Regions from separate parts of the Micromonospora echinospora genome, predicted to be linked through region 1. Evidence: predicted binding sites of a transcription regulator. Region 1 holds the regulator's gene; the other holds the start of a gene.
What was found. Region 1 encodes HspR, which represses chaperone genes until heat shock. Its sites were predicted from a motif close to TTGAGTNNNNNNNACTCAA; they were not measured.
Positions count from the first base shown of each region.

Region 2: lon (endopeptidase La) is a predicted target of HspR. The motif match lies at 7,259-7,277, and genes of this name have one in related genera.

Region 1 covers NZ_LT607413.1:2,011,543-2,022,315, forward strand. Annotated here, with positions in the region: gene GA0070618_RS09205 (hypothetical protein) at 1-487, opposite strand, end outside; gene clpB (ATP-dependent chaperone ClpB) at 532-3,126, opposite strand; gene GA0070618_RS09215 (beta propeller repeat protein) at 3,226-4,332, opposite strand; gene GA0070618_RS09220 (cation:proton antiporter regulatory subunit) at 4,369-4,869, shown strand; gene GA0070618_RS09225 (cation:proton antiporter) at 4,877-6,082, shown strand; gene GA0070618_RS09230 (hypothetical protein) at 6,263-6,688, shown strand; gene GA0070618_RS09235 (hypothetical protein) at 6,784-7,014, opposite strand; gene GA0070618_RS09240 (heat shock protein transcriptional repressor HspR) at 7,319-7,759, opposite strand; gene dnaJ (molecular chaperone DnaJ) at 7,846-9,024, opposite strand; gene grpE (nucleotide exchange factor GrpE) at 9,110-9,781, opposite strand; gene dnaK (molecular chaperone DnaK) at 9,829-10,773, opposite strand, start outside.
Region 2 covers NZ_LT607413.1:6,386,225-6,396,997, reverse strand. Annotated here, with positions in the region: gene GA0070618_RS27420 (DUF3224 domain-containing protein) at 1-234, shown strand, start outside; gene GA0070618_RS27415 (anti-sigma factor antagonist) at 379-945, shown strand; gene GA0070618_RS27410 (FKBP-type peptidyl-prolyl cis-trans isomerase) at 1,004-1,372, opposite strand; gene GA0070618_RS27405 (DoxX family membrane protein) at 1,581-2,156, opposite strand; gene GA0070618_RS27400 (CBS domain-containing protein) at 2,391-3,086, shown strand; gene GA0070618_RS27395 (helical backbone metal receptor) at 3,119-3,847, opposite strand; gene GA0070618_RS27390 (phytanoyl-CoA dioxygenase family protein) at 4,011-4,874, shown strand; gene GA0070618_RS27385 (hypothetical protein) at 5,014-5,883, shown strand; gene GA0070618_RS27380 (histone-like nucleoid-structuring protein Lsr2) at 6,387-6,734, opposite strand; gene GA0070618_RS34980 (LuxR C-terminal-related transcriptional regulator) at 6,955-7,125, opposite strand; gene lon (endopeptidase La) at 7,301-9,631, shown strand; gene GA0070618_RS27360 (DEAD/DEAH box helicase) at 9,752-10,773, opposite strand, start outside.

The DNA.
Region 1 (10,773 bases):
CGCCGTAGAGCACGTCGAGGAACTCGGACTCCTCCCACACGGGCTCCCCGTCCGGGCCGGTGGTCGGCTCCGCCCACTCCTCGCCGGCCAGGAAGAACGGCAGGAAGGCGAAGCCGAGGCACCCCTGGCCGAAGCAGCACAGCAGTTGCGCCCCACCGGCCACGAAGACCAGGACCCGGGCCGTGCCACCACCCCGCAGCACCGGTCGGGCGGTGGCGGCGAGCCATCCCGCCAGCACCAGAGCCGGCAGGCAGAAGAGCACCGTCATGAAGACGTTGCCGAATCGTTCGCCGCTCACCTCGTCCGGGTCGGCGTCGGGCACCCTCGCCGCCGCCCGGTCGATCTGGCCGTCGAACTGCACTGCTCCGGCCACTGTCAGACCGACCGCCACGAGCAGGACGACCACGGTGGCCAGTTGGAGCCAGAAGGCGACGGTGACGGCGGTGGGCCGGGCCGCGCGGACCGGCTCGGCCGAAGAGGGGGTCATGCCCGGGGAGGGTACGGGTTTCCTCCCTCCCCGGGCACCACCATTCAGCCGGCGGAGGTGACGGTGAGGGACTCCTTGCTGTCGGCCAGGTCGACCCGGACCGTGTCGCCGTCGCGGATCTGGCCGGCCAGCAGGGCTCGGGCGAGCTGGTCGCCGATGGCGGACTGGACCAGACGACGCAGCGGACGGGCGCCGTAGATCGGGTCGTAGCCGTGCTCGGCGAGCCAGACGCGCGCCGGTTCGGTGATCTCCAGGCCGAGACGACGGTCGGCGAGCCGCTTCCGCATCCGGCCGAGCTGGATGTCCACGATGGCCCGCAGGTCGTCGCCGTGCAGGGCGGCGAAGACCACGATGTCGTCCAGTCGGTTGAGGAACTCCGGCTTGAAGTGCGACCGGACCACCGCGAGCACGCCCTCCCGGCGCTGCTCCTCGGCGAGCGTCAGGTCGCTGATCACCGACGAGCCGAGGTTGGAGGTGAGGATCAGGATGGCGTTGCGGAAGTCGACGGTGCGCCCCTGACCGTCGGTGAGCCGGCCGTCGTCGAGCACCTGGAGCAGGATGTCGAAGACGTCCGGGTGGGCCTTCTCCACCTCGTCCAGCAGGATCACCGAGTACGGCCGGCGGCGCACCGCCTCGGTGAGCTGCCCACCCTCCTCGTATCCGACGTAGCCGGGTGGGGCACCGACCAGCCGGGCGACGGAGTGCTTCTCGCCGTACTCGCTCATGTCGATGCGGACCATGGCCCGCTCGTCGTCGAAGAGGAACTCGGCGAGCGCCTTGGCCAGCTCGGTCTTGCCGACCCCGGTCGGGCCGAGGAAGAGGAAGCTGCCGGTCGGACGGTCCGGGTCGGCGACCCCGGCGCGGGCCCGCCGGACCGCGTCGGAGACGGCCGCGACCGCCTCGGACTGGCCGACCACCCGCTCACCCAGCGACTCCTCCATCCGGAGCAGCTTGGCGGTCTCGCCTTCGAGGAGACGGCCGGCGGGAATGCCGGTCCAGGAGGCGACCACGGCGGCGATGTCGTCCGCGCCGACCTCCTCCTTGAGCATCGCGCCGTCGGCCTGGAGCCGGGCCAGTTCCTCCTCCGCCTTCGCCAGGTCGGCCTGGAGCGCGGGGATGCGGCCGTACCGCAGCTCGGCGGCACGTTCCAGCTCGCCGTCCCGCTCGGCCCGCTCGGCCTCGCCGCCGAGCCGTTCCAGCTCCTCCTTGGCGGTGGAGAGCTTGGTGATGTGGCTCTTCTCCAGTTGCCAGCGGTCGGAGAGCGCGGTGAGCTGCTCCCGCTTGTCGGCCAGTTCCTTGCGCAGCCGGTCGAGGCGCTCGGCGGAGGCGGCGTCGGGCTCCTTGGCCAGCGCCATCTCCTCGATCTCCAGCCGGCGGACCGCCCGCTCGATCTCGTCCACCTCGACCGGCCGGGAGTCGATCTCCATGCGCAGCCGGGAGGCGGACTCGTCGACCAGGTCGATGGCCTTGTCCGGCAGGAACCGGTCGGTGATGTAGCGGTCCGACAGGGAGGCGGCGGCGACCAGGGCGGCGTCGGTGATCCGGACGCCGTGGTGCACCTCGTAGCGCTCCTTGAGGCCGCGCAGGATGCCGATGGTGTCCTCGATGGTCGGCTCGCCGACCAGCACCGGCTGGAATCGGCGCTCCAGGGCCGGGTCCTTCTCGATGTGCTCGCGGTACTCGTCGAGGGTGGTCGCGCCGACCATCCGCAGTTCGCCCCGGGCCAGCATCGGCTTGAGCATGTTGCCGGCATCCATCGAGCCCTCGCCCTTGCCCGCCCCGACCACGGTGTGCAGTTCGTCGAGGAAGGTGATGATCTGGCCGTTGGAGTTCTTGATCTCCTCCAGGACGGACTTGAGCCGTTCCTCGAACTGGCCCCGGTACTGCGCGCCGGCGACCATCGCGCCGAGGTCGAGCGAGACGAGCTTCTTGTCCCGCAGCGACTCGGGCACGTCCCCGGCGACGATCCGCTGGGCCAGGCCCTCGACGATGGCGGTCTTGCCGACGCCGGGCTCGCCGATCAGCACCGGGTTGTTCTTGGTACGCCGGGAGAGCACCTGGATGACCCGGCGGATCTCGGAGTCCCGGCCGATGACCGGGTCGATCTTGCCGTCGCGGGCGCTGGCGGTCAGATCGACGCCGTACTTCTCCAGGGCCTGGTAGGTCTGCTCGGGGTCGGCGGTGGTGACCCGGCGGTCTCCACCCCGGATCGTCGGGAAGGCGGCGACCAGGTTCTCCTCGGTGGCCCCGGCGGTCCGGAGCGCACCCGCGACCGCGCCGCCGACCCGGGCGAGGCCGGCGAGGAGGTGCTCGGTGGAGGTGTACTCGTCGCCGAGCGGCCGGGCGATCTGCTCGGCGGCCCCGATGGCGTTGACGAACTCCCGGGACAGGCTCGGCTCGGCGATGCTGGAGCCGCGCGCGGCGGGCAGCGCGTCGATCGCGCGTACGGTGGCCCGGCGCAGCTCGACCGGGTCGGACCCGGCGGCGCGCAGCAGGCCAGCGGCGGTGGAGCCGGCGGTGTCCAGCAGCGACAGCAGCAGGTGCCAGGGTTCGACGGTGGCGTGCCCGCGCTGGTTGGCGAGGGCGACGGCACCGGTGATGACCTCGCGGCTCTTGGTGGTGAGGCGTTCCGTGTTCATGGGCTCCCCCGGAATCGGCGTGTCCACTGAGAGAGACACAACCAGAGTTGAGCCTATTCCACTCAACTTCAGCGGTGTGAGCCGAGTCACACAAGCCGGTCAGCCGTGATCGAGGACGACCCTGGTCCAGCGCGCTCCGCCGAAGTACAGGCTGCCGCTGGTCAGGACGACGTCGCCCGGCCCACGGGCGCAGAGCGTGCCGTCGGCGAGCACCGTGAGGTGATGCTCCGGGGTGAGCGGCCAGGCCATCCGGTGGTACCGGTCGTTGGTCACCATCCCGGCCCCGTCCGGCCCGGTCACCACGACCATCCCACCGCCGACCGGAACCATCGACCGGATCCGCTCCGGCCGGTCCTCGGGGGACACCAGTTCCCAGCCCGGGCCGCCCTGCCGCCACAGCGCCGGGAAGGACGTCCGGTCCGGGCGCTCCCCGACCAGCCACGCCGTGTCCGTCCCGTCGATCACCGCCCGGAGCACGGAAACCTCGCCGTCGGGCGGGGACACCGCCAGCCGCCACCATCTCCGGCCGCCGTCGGGCGAGATCGCGGCGGCCGGCCGGCCGTCGTGCATCCCGGCCACGACGATCCGGTCGTCCCGCGAGGCGACGGTGTTGATCCCGGGTACGTCCGGCTGGGTGGCCAGCGGACGCAGCCGACGGCCGTCCCACTCGGCGACCTTCCCGGTGGCCTCGACGACCTGGAACCGCCCCTGCGCCCCCACCCAGACCGGGGGCGCGGAGCGGGAGTGCGTGAACGTGGTGCCGCCGTCGGTCGAGGTGTACCAGCCGTGCGGCTCGCTGAGCAGCACGAGCAGACCGGGGGCGGTGTAGAGCTGCTGGTTCTCGGCGGCGGGGCGGGGATGCCGCAGCTTCCGCCAGGACAGGCCGCCGTCGGCGGTGCCGTAGAGCAGAGCCGGGCAGGTGGGCGCGGGCGGCGTCCCGGCGCAGGTGGCGAAGAGGGCGTAACCGTGCCGTACGTCGGCGAACTCGACGTACGGCCGGTCGTACCGTTCCGGCACGGCGACCCGCACCTGGCGTACCTCGTCGAAGGAGGCCGGCGGCAGCGTCGTCGCCGGTGTCGCCGGTGTCGACGGAGCAGGTGGGGTCGACGGGGCCGGCGGCCGACGCCGGACGTCCCCGATCGAGCAGCCCGCGAGAGCTGGCACGAGCAGCAGTGTGACCAGCCACCGATAACGCCGCTCGGTCATGGCCCTCCTTCGCGCCGGTACCGTACCGTGACCGCCGTGCGAGTACGTGTCGAACAGACTGCCCTACCGGGAATCGGTGTACGTCACGACCTGTTGACGGAGTCCGGACGCCGGCTCGGCGTGGTGTCCCACCGCAACGGCCGACGCGACCTTGTCCTCTATGACCCTGATGATCCCGATTCATGCCAGCACGACATACCGCTGACCGACGACGAAGCGGAGGCGCTGGCCGACATCCTCGGCGCGTCGCTGATGCTCGGTCAGCTCACCGGGCTGCGGGAGCAGGCCGCCGGGCTGCTCACCGAGCAGATCGCCATCCCCGCCGGGTCGAAGTACGTCAACCGCCGGCTCGGGGACACCAAGACGAGGACCCGCACCAGCGCCTCCATCGTCGCCGTCCTGCGCGGCGGCGAGGTGTTCGCCTCGCCCGGTCCCACCTTCCGCTTCTCTGCCGGTGACGTGGTGGTCGTGGTCGGCACGCGCAAGGGACTCGACGGCGTCACAGCCATCCTGGCCGACAGCGACCCGGACGGCTGAGGCGCGGATGCACGACTTCACGACACTGCTCATCGAGGTTGGCGCGCTGCTGTTCCTGCTCGGCCTCCTCGGCCGGCTCAGCCGCCGGATCGGTCTCTCCCCCATCCCGCTCTACCTGCTCGCCGGCCTCGCGGTCGGGCACGGCGGCATCCTGGAGATGCACGCCAGCGAGGAGTTCTTCGCCGTCGGCGCGGAGATCGGTGTCATCCTCCTGCTGGTCATGCTCGGTCTGGAGTACTCGGCCAACGAACTCGTCGGCAACCTGCGCTCGGCCGCCCCGGCGGGCCTGATCGACGCCCTCCTCAACGCCCTCCCCGGCGCGGCCTTCGCGCTGCTGCTCGGCTGGGACTGGATCGCCGCCGTGGTGCTCGCCGGCATCACCTGGGTCTCCTCGTCCGGGGTGATCGCCAAGGTCCTCGCCGACCTGGGCCGGGTCGGTAACCGGGAGACACCGGTGGTCCTCTCGGTGCTGGTCATCGAGGACCTGGCCATGGCGCTCTACCTGCCGCTGGTCACCGCGCTGCTGGCCGGGGTCGGGCTGCTCGGCGGCGGGATCGCCCTGACCATCGCGGTCGGGACGGTGCTGCTGGTGCTGGTCGTGGCAATCCGGTACGGCCACCTCATCTCCACCGCGATGTCCGCGAAGGACCCGGAGGCGCTGCTGCTCGGGGTGCTCGGGATGACCCTGCTGGTCGCCGGCATCGCGGCGAAGCTCCAGGTGTCGGCCGCGGTCGGCGCGTTCCTGGTCGGCATCGCGCTCTCCGGTCCGGTGGCGCACCACGCGACCGAGCTGCTCACCCCGCTGCGGGACCTCTTCGCCGCGGTCTTCTTCGTCTTCTTCGGCCTGGTCACCGACCCCAGGGACATCCCGCCCGTGCTGCTGCCGGCGCTCGCCCTGGCCCTGGTGACGATGGGGACGAAGACGATCACCGGATACCTGGCCGCCCGCCGGGCCGGCATCGCCGAACCCGGACGATGGCGAGCCGGGCTCGCCCTGGTGCCCCGGGGGGAGTTCTCCATCGTCATCGCCGGACTGGCGGTGGCCAGCGGCGAGGTCCCCGCAGGGCTGGCCGCGCTCGCCACCGCGTACGTGCTGATCACCGTGGTGACCGGCCCGATGCTCGCCCGTCTGCCGGATTTCGCCTGGTTCAAGCAGTGGTTGCGGCGTCGGGCGGCGGCCCGACCGGTGGAACCGGTCCCGACCCCGGACTGATGCGACGTCGGCCGGCCGGGTCGCCCGGAAGGGGGAACCGGCCCGGCCGACGGTCGCTGAATCCGTCCCGCCGAGGTCTTCCGCCGTCGCGCCGGGCCGCGCTACCGTTTCGCCCCAGCACACCAGGTTCCCGCGGACACCCGGTACGCCCCGCGGGCACGAGCGGAAGGCTGCCGGTACGTGCCCGAGTCGACGTTCCCCGGCTTCGCCAATCCCGTCGACCCGTCTCCGACGGAGCTGCGGACGTGGGCGTACCAGCCGGACTCGGTGCCGCTGGCATCGATGCCGCCGGACTGGGACCTGCTCGTCGCCGGTGACCACCTGGTCCCGACCCTCTTCGAGCTCGCCATGGACCCGGCCTGCCCTGCCCGGCGGTTCGCCCTGCACTGCCTCTACATCTACGCCGCCGACGGCATCCGCACCCAGTTCCGCGCCCACCCGAAGCGTCGCCTGCGCAAGCTGGTAGAACAGGCCGAACTGACCGGCGACCACCTGGTCCGCACCTGGGCCTACAACGCCCGGGTGCTCATGGAACGACCCGACCTCTTCGACTACCACGACTGGTGCGAGGGCGGGTTGGTCCGGGAGAACCGCCGGATCGGCTGAGCCGGGAACGGGCGGCGACCGGTGGCCGGCCAGCCGGGAGCAGACCCGGTGCGGACGGGACGGGCCGGGACCCCCCGTGGATCCCGGCCCGTGGCTCAGGTGCGTCCCCCGTGCTTCCGACCCTTCTCGCCCGGCCCCGGCTGCGGTGCCGTCCGGTCCGGCCCGGTCCCGTCGCCCTCGGCGGCGCTCCGACGCTCGACGGCCCGGCCGGGCTTGCCGGCGAACCGACTCCCGGTGATGGCGTCGAACTTCTCCCGCACCGTCTCGGCGACCCGGTCCAGGCGCTCCTCGGCCTGCTGCGCCACCTTCTTCGCCGGCTCCGTCATGCGCCTCCCCCTCGCCGTCCACCCGCCCCTGGCTCCGCTCGGCCGCGACGGTGGGCCCGGCTGGTGCGGACTCGACCTGGTTCAGAGGCTAGTCGGGCGGAGCCGGCCGGAACGGCGGTTCCCCGGAACACGGCACCAGCCGGCAGCAGGGCGGCGAGGGGTGGCGGGCGGTGGTGAGCATGCGGCGAGCGGTGGTGAGCATGCGGTGAGGGGTGGTGAGCATGCGGTGAGGGGTGGTAGCAGGGGACCCCTGCCCATCAAAAAGCGGTAACAGGGGACCCCTGCTACCACGAAACGCGCGGAGTCAGCGGTCGGTGGAGCGGCGGGGGCGCCAGACCACCAGTGCGGTGGAGGTGCGGGTGGTGGGAACGATCTCCCGGCCGGGGAAGCGGGCCATCGCCTCCAGCTCGGCGATCCGCCGGTACGCGGCGTTCAGCTCCGCCTCCATCTCGGCGAGCCGGGCCTGGGCCTGCTCCAGGAGCTGCTCCAGGCCGATGATCCGCTTGATGCCGGCCAGGTTGACCCCGTCGTCCTGGCTGAGCCGCTGCACCTCACGCAGCAGCACCACGTCCCGGACGCTGTAGCGGCGACCGCCACCGGCCGCCCGCCCGGCCTGCACCAACCCGAGCCGGTCGTACTGCCGCAGCGTCTGCGGATGCATGCCCGCCATCCGTGCCGCGACCGAGATCATGAGTACCTTGGCGTCGTAGGCAGGGTCACCCGAGCCGACGAACCCGTCCGCCATCCCGCTCACCTCCGCGTGTGCTCCACCGTGCCGACCGAACCGACGCGTTGCCCACCGAACCGACGCGTTGCCTGAGCAACGTGTTGCTAACTGATGCGACGCACCCGCGCGTCGAGATGTTCCCGGGCCGCCGGCGGCGTGTTTGCGGCGAACTCCTCCAACGCGGCACGCGCCTCGTCGGAGAGTCGGGCCGGGACCACCACGTCCAGGGTGACCAGCAGGTCACCGGCCTGTCCGTCGCGGCGGACCACACCCTTGCCCCGGGCCCGCAGGACCCGGCCGCCGGGTGTGCCCGGCGGCACCCGCAGGGTCACCGCCCCGTCCAGCGTGGGCACCCGCAGGTCGGTGCCGAGCGTCGCCTCCGCGAAGGTGATCGGCACGGTCAGGGTCAGATCGTCCCCGCTCCGCCCGAACAGGTCGTCGGGACGCACCTTCACGTGCACGAAGAGGTCACCCGCCGGGCCGCCGCGCTCGCCCGGCTCGCCCCGGCCGGCCAGCCGGATCTTCTGCCCGTCGGCCACTCCGGCGGGGAACCGGACGTTGAGGGTGCGGGTCTTGGTGACCCCGCCGGTGCCCCGGCACTCGGGGCACTTCTCCTCGACGATCGTGCCGACACCCTGGCAGTTGCGGCAGGGCTCGGCGAAGCTGAACGACCCCTGGTTGCGGGTCACCATCCCGGAGCCGTGGCACTGGGCACAGGTCACCGGTCGGGTGCCGGGCTTGGCCCCGTCCCCGTGGCAGGTGTCGCAGACCCCCGGCGCGCGCAGCGTCAGCGGGAGGGTCACCCCGCGTACCGCGTCGGGGAAGTCCAACGCGACCTCGGCCTCGACGTCCCGGCCCCGGGCCGGACCACGCGGCCGCGCCGGGCCGCCCCCACCCCCGCCGGAGAACATCGAACCGAACAGGTCGGACGGGTTGAAACCACCGAACCGGCGGTCACCGCCGCCCGCACCGCCGCCGAACAGGTCGGAGACGTCGAACGGTACGCCACCGCCCGCGCCCCGGGCGTTGCGCCGGAACGCGCCCGAGCCGAAGAGCGTACGCATCTCGTCGTACTCGCGACGCCGCTTGTCGTCGGAGAGCACGTTGTACGCCTCGGAGGCGGCCTTGAACCGCTCCTCGGCCACCGGGTCGTCCGGGTTGTGGTCCGGGTGGGACTCCCGGGCCAGTTTCCGGTACGCCTTCTTGATGTCGTCCGAGGAGGCGGACTTGTCCACGCCGAGCACGGCGTAGAAGTCCTTCTCCAGCCAGTCCTTGGAACTCACCGGTCCACCCCCTTCCACCCGACGTGCACCGGGCCTCCCGTCCACCCGGTGTCGGTGGACGGGAGGACCCGGTCACGGTCTCGTACTACTCCGGATCGGCTACCGCGACCATCGCGGGCCGCAGCAGGCGCTCGCCGAGCTGGTAGCCCCGGCGCATCACCTGCACGCAGGTCGGCTCGCTGACCTCGGCCGAGGTCTGGTGCGCGACCGCCTCGTGCCGGGTCGGGTCGAAGGGGTCGCCCTGCTCACCGAAGACGGTGAGGCCGAACTTGCCCAGTGCCGTGGTGAGCTGCTCGGCCACCGTGCCGAACGGGCCCACCAGATCGCCGTGCTCACGTGCCCGGTCGAGGTCGTCGAGGATCGGCAGCAGCGCGGTGAGCACCGCGCCGGTCGCCTGTTCGCCGACCAGGGCCCGGTCCCGCTCGACCCGCTTGCGGTAGTTGGCGTACTCGGCCGAGACCCGTTGCAGGTCCCGGGTACGTTCCTCCAGCTCCGCCCGGAGCGCCTCCAACTCGGCCCCGAGCGGGGCGGTCGGAGCGCCGTCGGCCGGCGGCGCCGGGGCGTCGACCACCGGCGCGCCGTCCGAGGCCGTCTCGTCGACGGTCGAGGAGACCTCGTCGACCACCACCTCGGCCTCCTCGACCAGTCCCGTCGCGGATTCGGCTTCGTCCCCGGTGGAACCGGTCGGCGTCGCGGAGTCACCCCGCACCGAACCGGGGGTCTCCTCCGGGTCGGTGGCGCGTGGCTTGTCCGTCATGCGGCTACCTCAATCCCTCTGCCGTGGGTTCGTGACGGGGTGGGACGTCACTTCTTCCCGTCCTCGTCGACGATCTCGGCGTCGACCACGTCGTCGGCACCGCCCTTGGCGCCGCCCGGCGCGCCACCGGCGGCCCCGGCCGCGCCCGGCTGCTCGCCCTGCTCACCCTGCTGCTGGGCGTAGAGCAGCGAACCGGCCTGCTGGGAGACCTGCGCGAGCCGCTCGTGGGCCGACTTGATCTTCTCGATGTCCTGGCCACCGAGCGCGCCACGCAGCTCGCCGAGCGCCTCGTTGATCTGGTCGCGGTTCTCGCCCGGCAGCTTGTCGCCGCTCTCGGCGAGGAACTTCTCGGTCTGCCACTGGAGCGCCTCGGCCACGTTGCGGGTCTCGGCCTCCTCGCGGCGACGCTTGTCCTCCTCCGCGTGGTCCTCGGCGTCCCGGCGCATCCGCTCGATGTCGTCCTTCGGCAGCGAGGAGCCGCCGGTGATCGTCATCTTCTGTTCCTTGCCGGTGCCCAGGTCCTTGGCGTGCACGTTGACGATGCCGTTGGCGTCGATGTCGAAGGTGACCTCGATCTGCGGCACGCCACGCGGCGCGGGCGGGAGGCCGGTCAGCTCGAAGGTGCCGAGCTTCTTGTTGTAGGCGGCGATCTCCCGCTCGCCCTGGAAGACCTGGATCAGCACGGACGGCTGGTTGTCGTCGGCGGTGGTGAACACCTCGGACCGCTTGGTCGGGATGGTGGTGTTCCGCTCGATCAGCTTGGTGAAGATGCCGCCCTTGGTCTCGATGCCCAGGCTCAGCGGGGTCACGTCGAGCAGCAGGACGTCCTTGACCTCGCCCTTGAGCACGCCGGCCTGGAGCGCCGCGCCGACCGCGACGACCTCGTCCGGGTTGACGCCCTTGTTGGGCTCGCGGCCGGTGAGCTGCTTGACCAGGTCGGTCACCGCCGGCATCCGGGTCGAGCCGCCGACCAGGATGACGTGGTCGACGTC
Region 2 (10,773 bases), 3.4 Mb from region 1:
CCGGGCTCGGGCGGCTACGTCGGCCTGGAACGGGTGGTGGGCACGCTGCACGGCCGGCCGGGCAGCTTCGTCCTCCAGCACTGCGGGGTGATGGACCGGGGCACGGGCTCGCTGACCATCCAGGTGGTCCCGGACACCGGCACGGGGGAGCTGGCCGGGCTGACCGGCACCATGGAGATCCTGCTGGTCGACGGCGAGCACGGGTTCACCTTCGACTACACCGTCGGGAGCTGACGGCGTGGCGGCGCCGGCACCGGCGGGTGGAGCAGGTCCTCCTCCGGGAGGGTGAGGGGTTTTCCCGGACCCGACCCGGGGCGTACCCGGGGATCGGCCCGCGGCAGGAGGAAAGTGTCGGTCCGACCGCCTAGATTCGAGGTCATGAGGCAGCGCAGCGACCGGCTCGAGGTCGAGGTCAGCATCGGTGACCGGGTGGTCGACGTGCGGGTGGCCGGCGAGATAGACATCGCCACGGTGGCCCAGTTCCGGTCGGTGCTCTGGGCCCAGCCGCCCCGGCCGCTGCTGCGACTCGACCTCTCCGCCGTGCCGGTCTTCTCGGCTGCCGCGATCCGCACTCTGGTCGCCGCCCACCTGGGCGTCCGGGCCCGGGGCGGGGAGCTGGTGCTGGTCGACCCGCACCCGATGATCCTGCGGGTGCTCCACGGCACCGGCCTGCACCGGGTCATCCCGGTGGAGGACGCGCCGCGACTCACCTTGCCCGCCGGACGGCCCCCGGCGGAGGCCCTGCGCACGTCCCGGCCGGACCAGCACGCCGACGTGCCGGCGTCCACCCCGCCCGGCGACGCGGTGCCCTTCGCCGCCGGTCCGGTGCGGCGGTCGTGGGCGGCCACCGACGCGTCCCGCTCCCGGGTGCCGGCCGACCGGCGCTCGTCGCCGGTGGGCCGGACGCGCCCGGTCCCGCCCTACCGGCCTCTCGCAGCGGTCTGACCGGCGTCCCGCCGCGCGGCGGGACCGCCGGCGCACCGGCGACCCCGACACGCGCGGGTCAGCGGACGCCGAGCAGGTCCACCACGAAGACCAGCGTCTCGCCCGGCTTGATGACACCCCCGGCGCCCCGGTTGCCGTAGCCCAGGTGCGGCGGGATGGTGAGCCGGCGTCGGCCGCCGACCCGCATCCCCGCCACGCCCTGGTCCCAGCCGGCGATGACCTGGCCGGCGCCGAGCCCGAACTGGAAGGTCTCGCCCCGGTTCCAGGAGGCGTCGAACTCCCGTCCGGTGGAGTGGGCCACCCCGACGTAGTGCACGGTGACCACCTGCCCCCGCTCCGCCTCGGGGCCATCGCCGACCGTGATGTCCTCGACGACCAGATCGGCGGGCGGGGCACCCTCGATCGGACCCACCTCGGGCTTGTTCATCCTGGCTCTCCTGCCTCGCGGGATCACTGTCCCGGTCGATCCTGCCGGATCGTCAACCGCCGATGTCCGGCAGGACGGCCGAGCCCCCGGCTCCCCGGGTGGGCGGGCCGGGCCGCCGGCTCCCCGGGTGGGCGGGCCGGGCCGCCGGCGCGGACACGACACGGCGGACGTCACCGGGTGGTGACGTCCGCCGTGGTGCCGGTGGTGGTCAGCGCAGCCAGGGGAACCGCTGGACGAGGGGGAGCTTCGCCCAGGCCCGGCCGAGGCCGAGGGTGTCACCGGCGGCGACCAGCGCGAGACCGGCCAGCAGGGCCGCGTTGATCAGGTGCTCGTCCACGAGGGGGTTGTTCTCGGGAGGCAGGACCACCGTCCACATCATCACGTAGAGCAGGCCACCGGCGACGGCCGCGATCCGCATGCCGATGCCGAGCAGCAGGGCCAGGCCGATGCCGAGCAGGCCCGCCATGAACAGCCAGTCGGCCCAGACCGCGCCGGCGATGTCGTGGTAGAGGCCCTGGAACGGTCCCTCGGCGCCGAAGGCCAGGAAGCCCCTGGTCGGGCTGCCCCCGTCGATCCAGGCGTTCTTCGCCTCGGTGGCGAAGCCGAGGCCGAAGGTCTTGTCGAGGAAGGCCCAGAGGAAGGTCCACCCCAGCGCGATCCGGATGCCGGCGAAGACGTACCGGGCGGCCCGGGTCCGGGCAGCCCCCGCCGCCGGGATTCCGTTCCGTCGGGTCGCCGCCGGGGTGGTGGTGCGGGTGGTGGTCCGCTCGATCGTGGCGGTCATGGTGTCCACGTCCTTCCTCGTGCCTCGCACCGCTTCCCGGTGACGAATCCATTCCATCCCTTCCCGGTCGCCGGGAGCAGGGCCGTCCGGTCCCGGGTCCGGCGGGACCTTCGCCCCCTTCCCGGGGGTCCTTCGCGGGCCGGAGGTCCCGGGGGCTTCCGGTGCGTTCGCCTCTGCCCCGCCCGACGGTGGCGGCCGTAGCGTCCGGTGTGCACGGACGACAGGGAGGTCGGCATGAGAACGTGGCAGGTGGGCGACGTGATGACCGTGGACGTCGCGACGGTCGACGGAGAGACCCCGTACCGGGAGGTCGTCGACCTGCTGGTCCGGCGGGGGATCAGCGCGGTCCCGGTGGTGGACGGCTTCCGCCGGGTGCGCGGCGTGGTCTCCGAGGCGGACCTGCTGCACAAGGTCGAGCGGGCCGGTCGTCCGGACGAGCGTCGGATCTTCGAGGGGCGGCGTCGCCGCGACGCGCGGGTCAAGGCCGACGCGATGGTGGCCGAGGAGCTGATGACCGCGCCGGCGGTCACCACGTACCCCGGGGCGTCCCTGCCGGCGGCGGCCCGGCTGATGGACCGGGAACAGGTCAAGCGACTGCCCGTGCTGGACGACCTGGGCCGGCTGGTCGGCATCGTCACCCGCGCGGACCTGTTGCGGGTGCACCTGCGTCGGGACTCGGAGATCCGCGAGGACGTGGTGCAGGAGGTGCTGCGCCGGGTGCTCGCCGTCCGGGACGGGCTGGTCACCGTCCGGGTGCGGCACGGCGAGGTAACCCTGGACGGCCGGGTCGACCGACGCAGCTCCGCCGAGCTGGCGGTCCGCCTCGCCGGGCAGGTCAGCGGGGTGACCCGGGTGATCGGCACCCTCGGCTACGACGAGGACGACATCGTCACCCCGCACTTGGCGCCCGGAGTCACCCCGGTGGCGTGACTGCCGGTCGCTCAACCTGGGTGCGCGGTCGCTCAACCGGGGTGCGTGAGCCGCCGGTCGAGTTGCGCCGCGAGCACCGTGGGCGCCTCGGCCAGCGACGGGCCGTACCAGGTCAGGTGCCGGCCGGAGAGAAGCGCGCAGGGCACGCCGGGAAAGGCGTCCGGGCCGTCCTCGGCGGTGAACCGGTACGGCTCGTCCGGCAGCACCACCAGCTCCGGCCCGTGGTCGCGCAGCTCGTCGAGGCCGGGGCGGGGGTAGCGGTCCGGATGGTCGGCGTAGAGGTTGCGCACGCCGAGGCGGTGCAGCACGTCCCCGGCGAAGGTGTCACCGCCGAGCACCACCCACGGCCGGCGCCAGACCGGCACGACCGCGCGTCGGGGCCCGGCCGGGGTCGGCGGGGTCGTCCAGGCGCGCCGGGCGGCGGCCAGCCACTCCGGTTCGCCGGACGCGCCGAGCTCACCGAGCAGGTCGCCCAGCTCGGTGAGGGCCTGCGGCACGGTGCGGGGATAGGTGACGCGCACCGGTACGCCGGCGGCGGCCAGGGCGTCGGCGTCCTCGCGGCGGTTCTCCTCGACGTTGAGCAGCACGACGTCCGGGCGGAGCGCGACGACCCGGTCGAGGTCCGGGTACTTGCTGCCGCCGACCCGGGTGACGGTCAGGTCGGCGGGGTGGGTGCACCAGTCGGTCGCGCCGACCAGCACGCCGGGAAGGGTGACCGCCACCGCCTCGGTGAGCGACGGCACCAGGGACACCACGCGCACGTCCGCACCTCCCCGTCCCGACCGGTCCGTCCATCTTGCGCGCGATCGCGATCTGGTGGAACCGGGACCTGTCGTCGACGTCGATGATGCCCGATCCGGTCGTCGGCCGTTGCCTGGCCTCTACAACGTTGTAATACTCCCGGTGTCATCCGGAGGAGGCTGCATGCGACACGACGACGGCACCATGCCCACGAGCCCGCCGTACGATGCGGAGGAAGCCGGCGAGACGCAGGTGGAGGCGCTCGGCGACCTGTACCGCGACGGGATCACCGCCTGCCGGGGCGCCTTCCCGGTCGAGTGGGTCGACCAGGTCCGCGAGGACGTCGACGCCGCGTTCGCCGAGGCCCGGTCCCGTCCCGACGGCGCCGTCGGCCGTGGCCCCCAGCGCTGGTACGTGGAGATCCATCCCGAGCAGCTGCGCGGCTTCGTCGACCTGGTCACCCATCCCTGGGTGGTGGGGGTGTGCCGGGCGGTGCTCGGACCGCGTTACGAGATCGTCGAGTTGGGCTTCGACACCCCGTTCCCCGGTGCTGCGCACCAGCCCTGGCACCGGGACTTTCCGATGCCCGACGAGACCCGGCAGCAGCGGCGTCTCACGTCGCTCGCCTTCAACCTCACCACCGTCGACACGGTGGAGGAGATGGGCCCCTTCGAGATCGCCCCGGGCACCCAGTGGGACGACCACGCCGACCTCGACCACGGCATGTTCCCGCCGCGGGCACGCTACCCCCGTTACGAGCGACGCGCGGTTCGCAAGTATCCGCAGCGCGGCGACATCTCGGCCCGGTCGGCGCTGACCATCCACCGCGGCACCCCGAACGTCTCCGCCGTCGCGCGACCGGTGCTGGTGCTCGGCGTCGACGCCCCCGGCGCCGGTAACGCCGCCCGGCACGACATGGCGGTCACCCGGGACTACTGGGAGCGCCTGCCGGCGCTGGTTCGTGAGCACCTGCCCTGCCCGGTGGTGGAGACCCTGACCCCGATCCGGCAGAAGCACACCATCGAGGGGTTGGTGATGGGGGTCTGAGCCCGTCCCCGACCCGGCGGCGGCGCGCCGGAGGCGTCCACCGTTCGGCGCGCTGCACCGTCGGGTGGGCCGCCCGGCGGGTGGCCCCCGACTCCGTCCTACACTCTGGCCCGGCACCGAGGGATGGAACGTGGGACAGATGACGAGCACCGGACCCGACGACGGCTCCCGGCTGCGTCCGCTCGCCGCCGGACGTGGCCCCCTCCTGGAGCGCGGTGGCCATGTCGTGCACACCACCCGCCGCCTCGGTGAGCTGGTGTCGGGACGTCCGCCGGGGATCACCGGCCACCAGTGGAGCACAGCCGGCCGGGCCACCCTCGACGTCGTGGTGTGTGACGGCGGCACCGGACGACCGGTGTTCGCCGTGGAGTTCACCACCCCGGCGGCGGAGGCGCAACGCGAGATCCGGATGCGCGACGCGGTCTACGCGGCGGTCGGCCTGGCGGTGCTCCGGATCCAGTCCGCCACCCTGCGGCCCGGTCCGCACGCGCGCCGGGTGGCGGAGTACCTGATAGACGCCCGTGGCTACGCCGCCGGCATGCCGGAACCGGGCGATCCGGAGGCCGAGCAGCCGGTGGGGTTCCGGGACATCGTCGGCCGACTGCCCGACGGGCGCAGCGGCCACGTCAACGACCTGGGCGCGATCGCCCGTGCCGCCGCGGTCGAGGCGTACGTCGCCCGGCAGCTCGTCGACCCCATCGTGCGTGGCCTGCACGTGCGCTGGACGAACGGCCCTGTCGAGGGCTGGGCCTGGGCCGAGGTGCGTCCCGGCCGGTGCCTGGTCGAGCGGGTCCTGCTCTGGGAACACCGCTTCTCCTGCGGGGTCGACGCCGCGCGGCTGGCCGGGGACCTGGCCGTCACCGCGATCGGTGAGCACCTGCGTCGGATCGACGCCCGGGAACCGGACCTGGTGCCTCGACGTGACCTCGGACGGGACTTCGACCGGCTGCGGTCCCGTCGTGGCGAGATGGCGCACCGGTTCGACTTCGACCATCTCACCTTCGACTGACTCCGCGCGGGGTCCCCACCGGCCGGGCCGCGCCCGAACCGGTGGACGCCGGGAAGGGCGGGCCGCGGCCCCGGTCCGTCGGGCGGGCGAACGTGAAAGGACATCGTCGGCAGTCGACGCGTTCCGGGTCCACGAATACCGCTCGCCCACGGTCCGGTGGGAAGGGGGCCCGCCGGCGGTTCCGTCGCCTCCGGCTGTCACGTGGCCGGCACGCTCGGTGCTCCGGCCGGCGGACGTCCGGTGCCCGGCGCGAACGCCCGGCCACGGTTCTGCGTGACCGTGTCGACCACGACCCCCGGAGGGCCGGACGTCGGCCGGCCGGACCGGTCGACGCGGTACCGGGACGGTGGTGACCGCGTGCCATCGGCCCTGGCCAGCGGAGGCCGTGCGGCGCGGAAAGCGGGCGACGGACCCCGGCGGACCGGTGGAAAGGGTGGCCCGGCCGACGCCGGTGATTTCCCAGCGTGACGTCCGGGCTCCGGATGGTTATGCGGGCCGGTTGATCAGCGGTTCTTGTACGCCTCGACGACCGACACGGGGATGCGGCCACGCTCGGAAATCTCGTAGCCGTTCTTCGTGGCCCATTCGCGGATCGCGCGGTTCTGCTCACGATCCATTCCGGACGTCGCCGGACGCCCCGGACGGCGGGCTCCCCGGTTGCTCTCCACGACGCCCCGGCCGATGCGACGGCCAGCGGCGATGTAGGGGTCCAGAGCCTTACGCAGGACCCCCGCGTTTTCGTCCGACACATCGATGGTGTACATGACGCCGTCGAGCCCGAACTCGACCGTCCGGTCGGCCTTTCCGCCGTCGAGGTCGTCCGTGAGAACTGTGATTACTTTCCTGGCCATCGTCCATTACTCCTTGCGCGTGGCGGGGTGTGGCTAAGAGTTTGACGTATCGCACGGCAAATCCGCAACAATGCGCGGCCTTCGGCATTCCATGGTGCGCACCAGGCGGGTGAAAACCCGCCCCGGCATGGAAATTGCCAGTCGGCGGGTCTGGCCGCCGGCCGTCCCCGAACCTCACCGGGTGGCGTCCGGGAACCCACACCGTGATGGCGAATACCGTTCAGGCGCCGAGCAGTCCCGCATGGCCCGCGAGCGCGGCTGCCTCCGTCCGGTTGGCCATCCGGAGTTTACGCAACAGCGAAGCGGTCATCCGCTTCGCAGGCCGTTCCGAGACGTGCAGCTCATCGCCGACCTCGACGGCGCTGAGCCCGACGGCGACGAGTTGCGGCAGCCGCGGCTCCGCGGCGTCCAGGTCGGCCGTCCTGGGCAGGGGGGTGTGCAGCAGGGCACCCGGAAACGCTCGTCCCGCCTGCCCCGGGCCGTGGCGTGGGTCACACGCCGGAACAAGGTGACCGTGCGTTGACTTGAGTCAGGCACGCTCAAGTCAACGCAATGGCAGGTGTTCGATGGCAACTCTTCCCGTACTGCCCCTGACCGACACCGTCCTGCTGCCCGGCATGGTCATCCCGGTGACCCTCGACCCGACGACCCAGGCCGCGGTCGACGCGGCCCGCGCCACCGGCGACCAGAAGCTGCTCGCCGTACCCCGTATCGACGGCGAGTACGGCCCGGTCGGCGCGGTCGCCACCATCGAGAAGGTCGGCCGGCTGCCCAGCGGCGAACCGGCCGCCGTCGTCCGTGGCCTGACCCGGGCCCGGATCGGCTCCGGCGTCCCCGGACCCGGCGCCGCCCTCTGGGTCGAGGCCACCGAACTGCCCGAACCCGCGCCCGCCGGCCGGGCCCGGGAACTCGCCCGCGAGTACCGGGCGCTGATGACCTCGGTGCTCCAGCAACGCGGCGCCTGGCAGGTCATCGACGCGATCGAGCGGATGACCGACCTGTCGGAACTCGCCGACTCCGCCGGCTACGTCTCCTGGCTCACCCTCGGCCAGAAGACCCAGCTGCTCGCCGCCCCGGACGTCACGGCCCGGCTCGAACTCCTGGTGAACTGGGTCCGGGACCACCTCGCCGAGCAGGAGGTCAGCGAGCGGATCAACAACGACGTCCGCGAGGGGCTGGAGAAGTCCCAGCGGGAGTTCCTGCTCCGCCAGCAGCTTGCCGCGATCCGCAAGGAACTCGGCGAGGACGAGCCGGACGGCTCCGCCGACTACCGGGCCCGGGTCGAGGCCGCCGACCTGCCGGAGAAGGTCCGCGAGGCGGCACTGCGCGAGGTCGGCCGGCTGGAACGGGCCAGTGACGCCTCGCCGGAGGCCGGCTGGATCCGTACCTGGCTGGACACCGTCCTGGAGATGCCCTGGACCACCCGTACCGAGGACGACACCGACCTGGCCGCGGCCCGCGCCGTGCTCGACGCCGACCACGCCGGCCTGGCCGACGTCAAGGACCGCATCCTGGAGTACCTCGCGGTGCGCAACCGGCGCGCCGAGCGGAACCTCGGCGTGGTCGGCGGACGCGGCTCCGGCGCGGTGCTCGCCCTCGCCGGCCCGCCCGGCGTCGGCAAGACCAGCCTCGGCGAGTCGGTGGCCCGCGCCCTCGGCCGGAAGTTCGTCCGGGTCTCCCTCGGCGGCGTCCGCGACGAGGCCGAGATCCGTGGACACCGGCGCACCTACGTCGGCGCGCTGCCCGGCCGGATCGTCCGGGCGCTGCGCGAGGCGGGCTCGATGAACCCGGTCGTGCTCCTCGACGAGGTCGACAAGCTCGCCGCCGGGTACGCCGGCGACCCCGCCGCCGCCCTGCTGGAGGTGCTCGACCCGGCACAGAACCACACCTTCCGCGACCACTACCTCGAGGTCGACCTCGACCTGTCCGACGTGCTCTTCCTCGCCACCGCGAACGTGGTGGAGAGCATCCCCGGCCCGCTGCTGGACCGGATGGAGCTGGTCACCCTCGACGGCTACACCGAGGAGGAGAAGGTGGCCATCGCCCGGGACCACCTGCTGCCCCGGCAGCGGGACCGGGCCGGGCTGACCGCCGAGGAGGTGACGATCACCGACGCCGCGCTGGCCCGGATCGCCGCCGAGCACACCCGCGAGGCGGGCGTACGGCAGCTCGACCGGGCCCTGGCGAGGATCCTGCGCAAGGTCGCCGTGACGCTGGCGACCGAGCCGGGACCGCTCCACGTCGACGTCGACGACCTGGCCCGCTACCTGGGCCGCCCGAGGTTCACGCCTGAGTCGGCGGAACGTACCGCTGTCCCGGGCGTGGCCACCGGCCTGGCCGTCACCGGCGCCGGGGGTGACGTCCTCTTCGTCGAGGCGACCGGCATGGACGGCGAGCCGGGGCTGACCCTGACCGGGCAGCTCGGCGACGTGATGAAGGAGTCCGCGCACATCGCGCTGTCGTACCTGCGCTCACACGGTCGCCAGCTCGGCCTGGACCCGAACGCCCTCGCCGGGCGGCGGATCCACCTGCACGTACCGGCCGGGGCGGTGCCCAAGGACGGTCCGAGCGCGGGCATCACCATGGTCACCGCGCTCGCCTCGCTGGCCAGCGGTCGACCGGTCCGGCCCGAGGTCGGGATGACCGGCGAGGTGACCCTCTCCGGCCGGGTGCTGCCCATCGGCGGGGTGAAGCAGAAACTGCTCGCCGCGCACCGGGCCGGCCTGACCGAGGTGGTCGTCCCGGCCCGCAACGCGCCGGACCTCGACGACCTGCCGACCGAGGTCCGCGAGGCGCTCACCATCCACACCCTCGCCGACGTGGCGGACGTGCTCGCCGTGGCGCTGCGTCCCGCCGACGCCGACACCCGCACCGGTCCCGCGCTCGCCGCGGCCTGACCGGGTTGGTTGGTAGCAGGGGTCCCTTGCAGTGCCCAGGGCACTGCAAGGGACCCCTGCTCGGCAGAAAGCGGTAACAGGGGACCCCTGCTACCACCCTGCAACCACGCGAGGCGTGGGTCAGCGCTGGTCGCGGTCGCGGCGTACGGTCGCCTTGCGGCCCTTGATGGTGCTCTCGCGCAGCCCGGCGATCACCTCGTCGGCCACCGCCTGGGGCACCTCCACCAGGGAGAACCGGTCGGCGATCTCGATCGAGCCGATGTCCCGGCCGCTGAGCCGGGTCTCCCCGGTGATCGCCCCGACCAGGTCCTGGGGACGGACCCCGGCCCGCCGGCCCAGCCCGATGAAGACCTGGGTCGTCCCGCCCGCGCGGGGCCGGGACGGACGGCGCTCGCCCCGGGCCTCGTATCCCGGCCGGGTCTCGCGGGGAGCGCGGACGGGCGCCTGCGGGATCTCCTCCTCGTCGTCGGCGCCCGGCCCGGCGGCCTCGTGCGCGAGTTTCACCGCCGCGAGCGCGACCTCGATCATGTCGAACTCGTCGGACAGCGACTCGACGATCACCCGGAACGGCTCCAGGTCGTCCTCCAGCAGGCTCTCCCGCAGCGCCGCCTGGGTCAGCTCCAGCCGTCGGGTACGCAGGTCGGCCACCGTGGGAATCTTGTCGATGACGATCCGCTGGCCGGTCACCCGTTCGATGGTCTTGAGCATCCGGTGCTCGCGGGGCTCGGCGAGGGTGATCGCCACGCCCTCGCGTCCCGCCCGGCCGACCCGGCCGATCCGGTGCACGTACGACTCGGGGGCCGACGGGACGTCGTAGTTGACCACGTGGGTGAGCTGCTCGACGTCGAGCCCCCGGGCGGCGACGTCGGTGGCCACCAGCAGGTCGGCGGTGCCGGCCCGCAGCCGCCCCATCACCCGGTCTCGCTGCTCCTGGCTCATCCCGCCGTGCAGCGCCTCGGCCCGGTAGCCCCGGCCGTTCATCGTCTCGGTGAGCCGGTCGACCTCCTCCCGGCTGCGGCAGAAGACGATGGCCGCGGTGGGGGACTCCACGTCCAGGACGCGGCCCAGCGCGGCCGGCTTGTGCGCCCGCGCCACGATGAACGCGCGCTGCCGCACCCGGGGCGTCTCCCCGGCGACGGCCG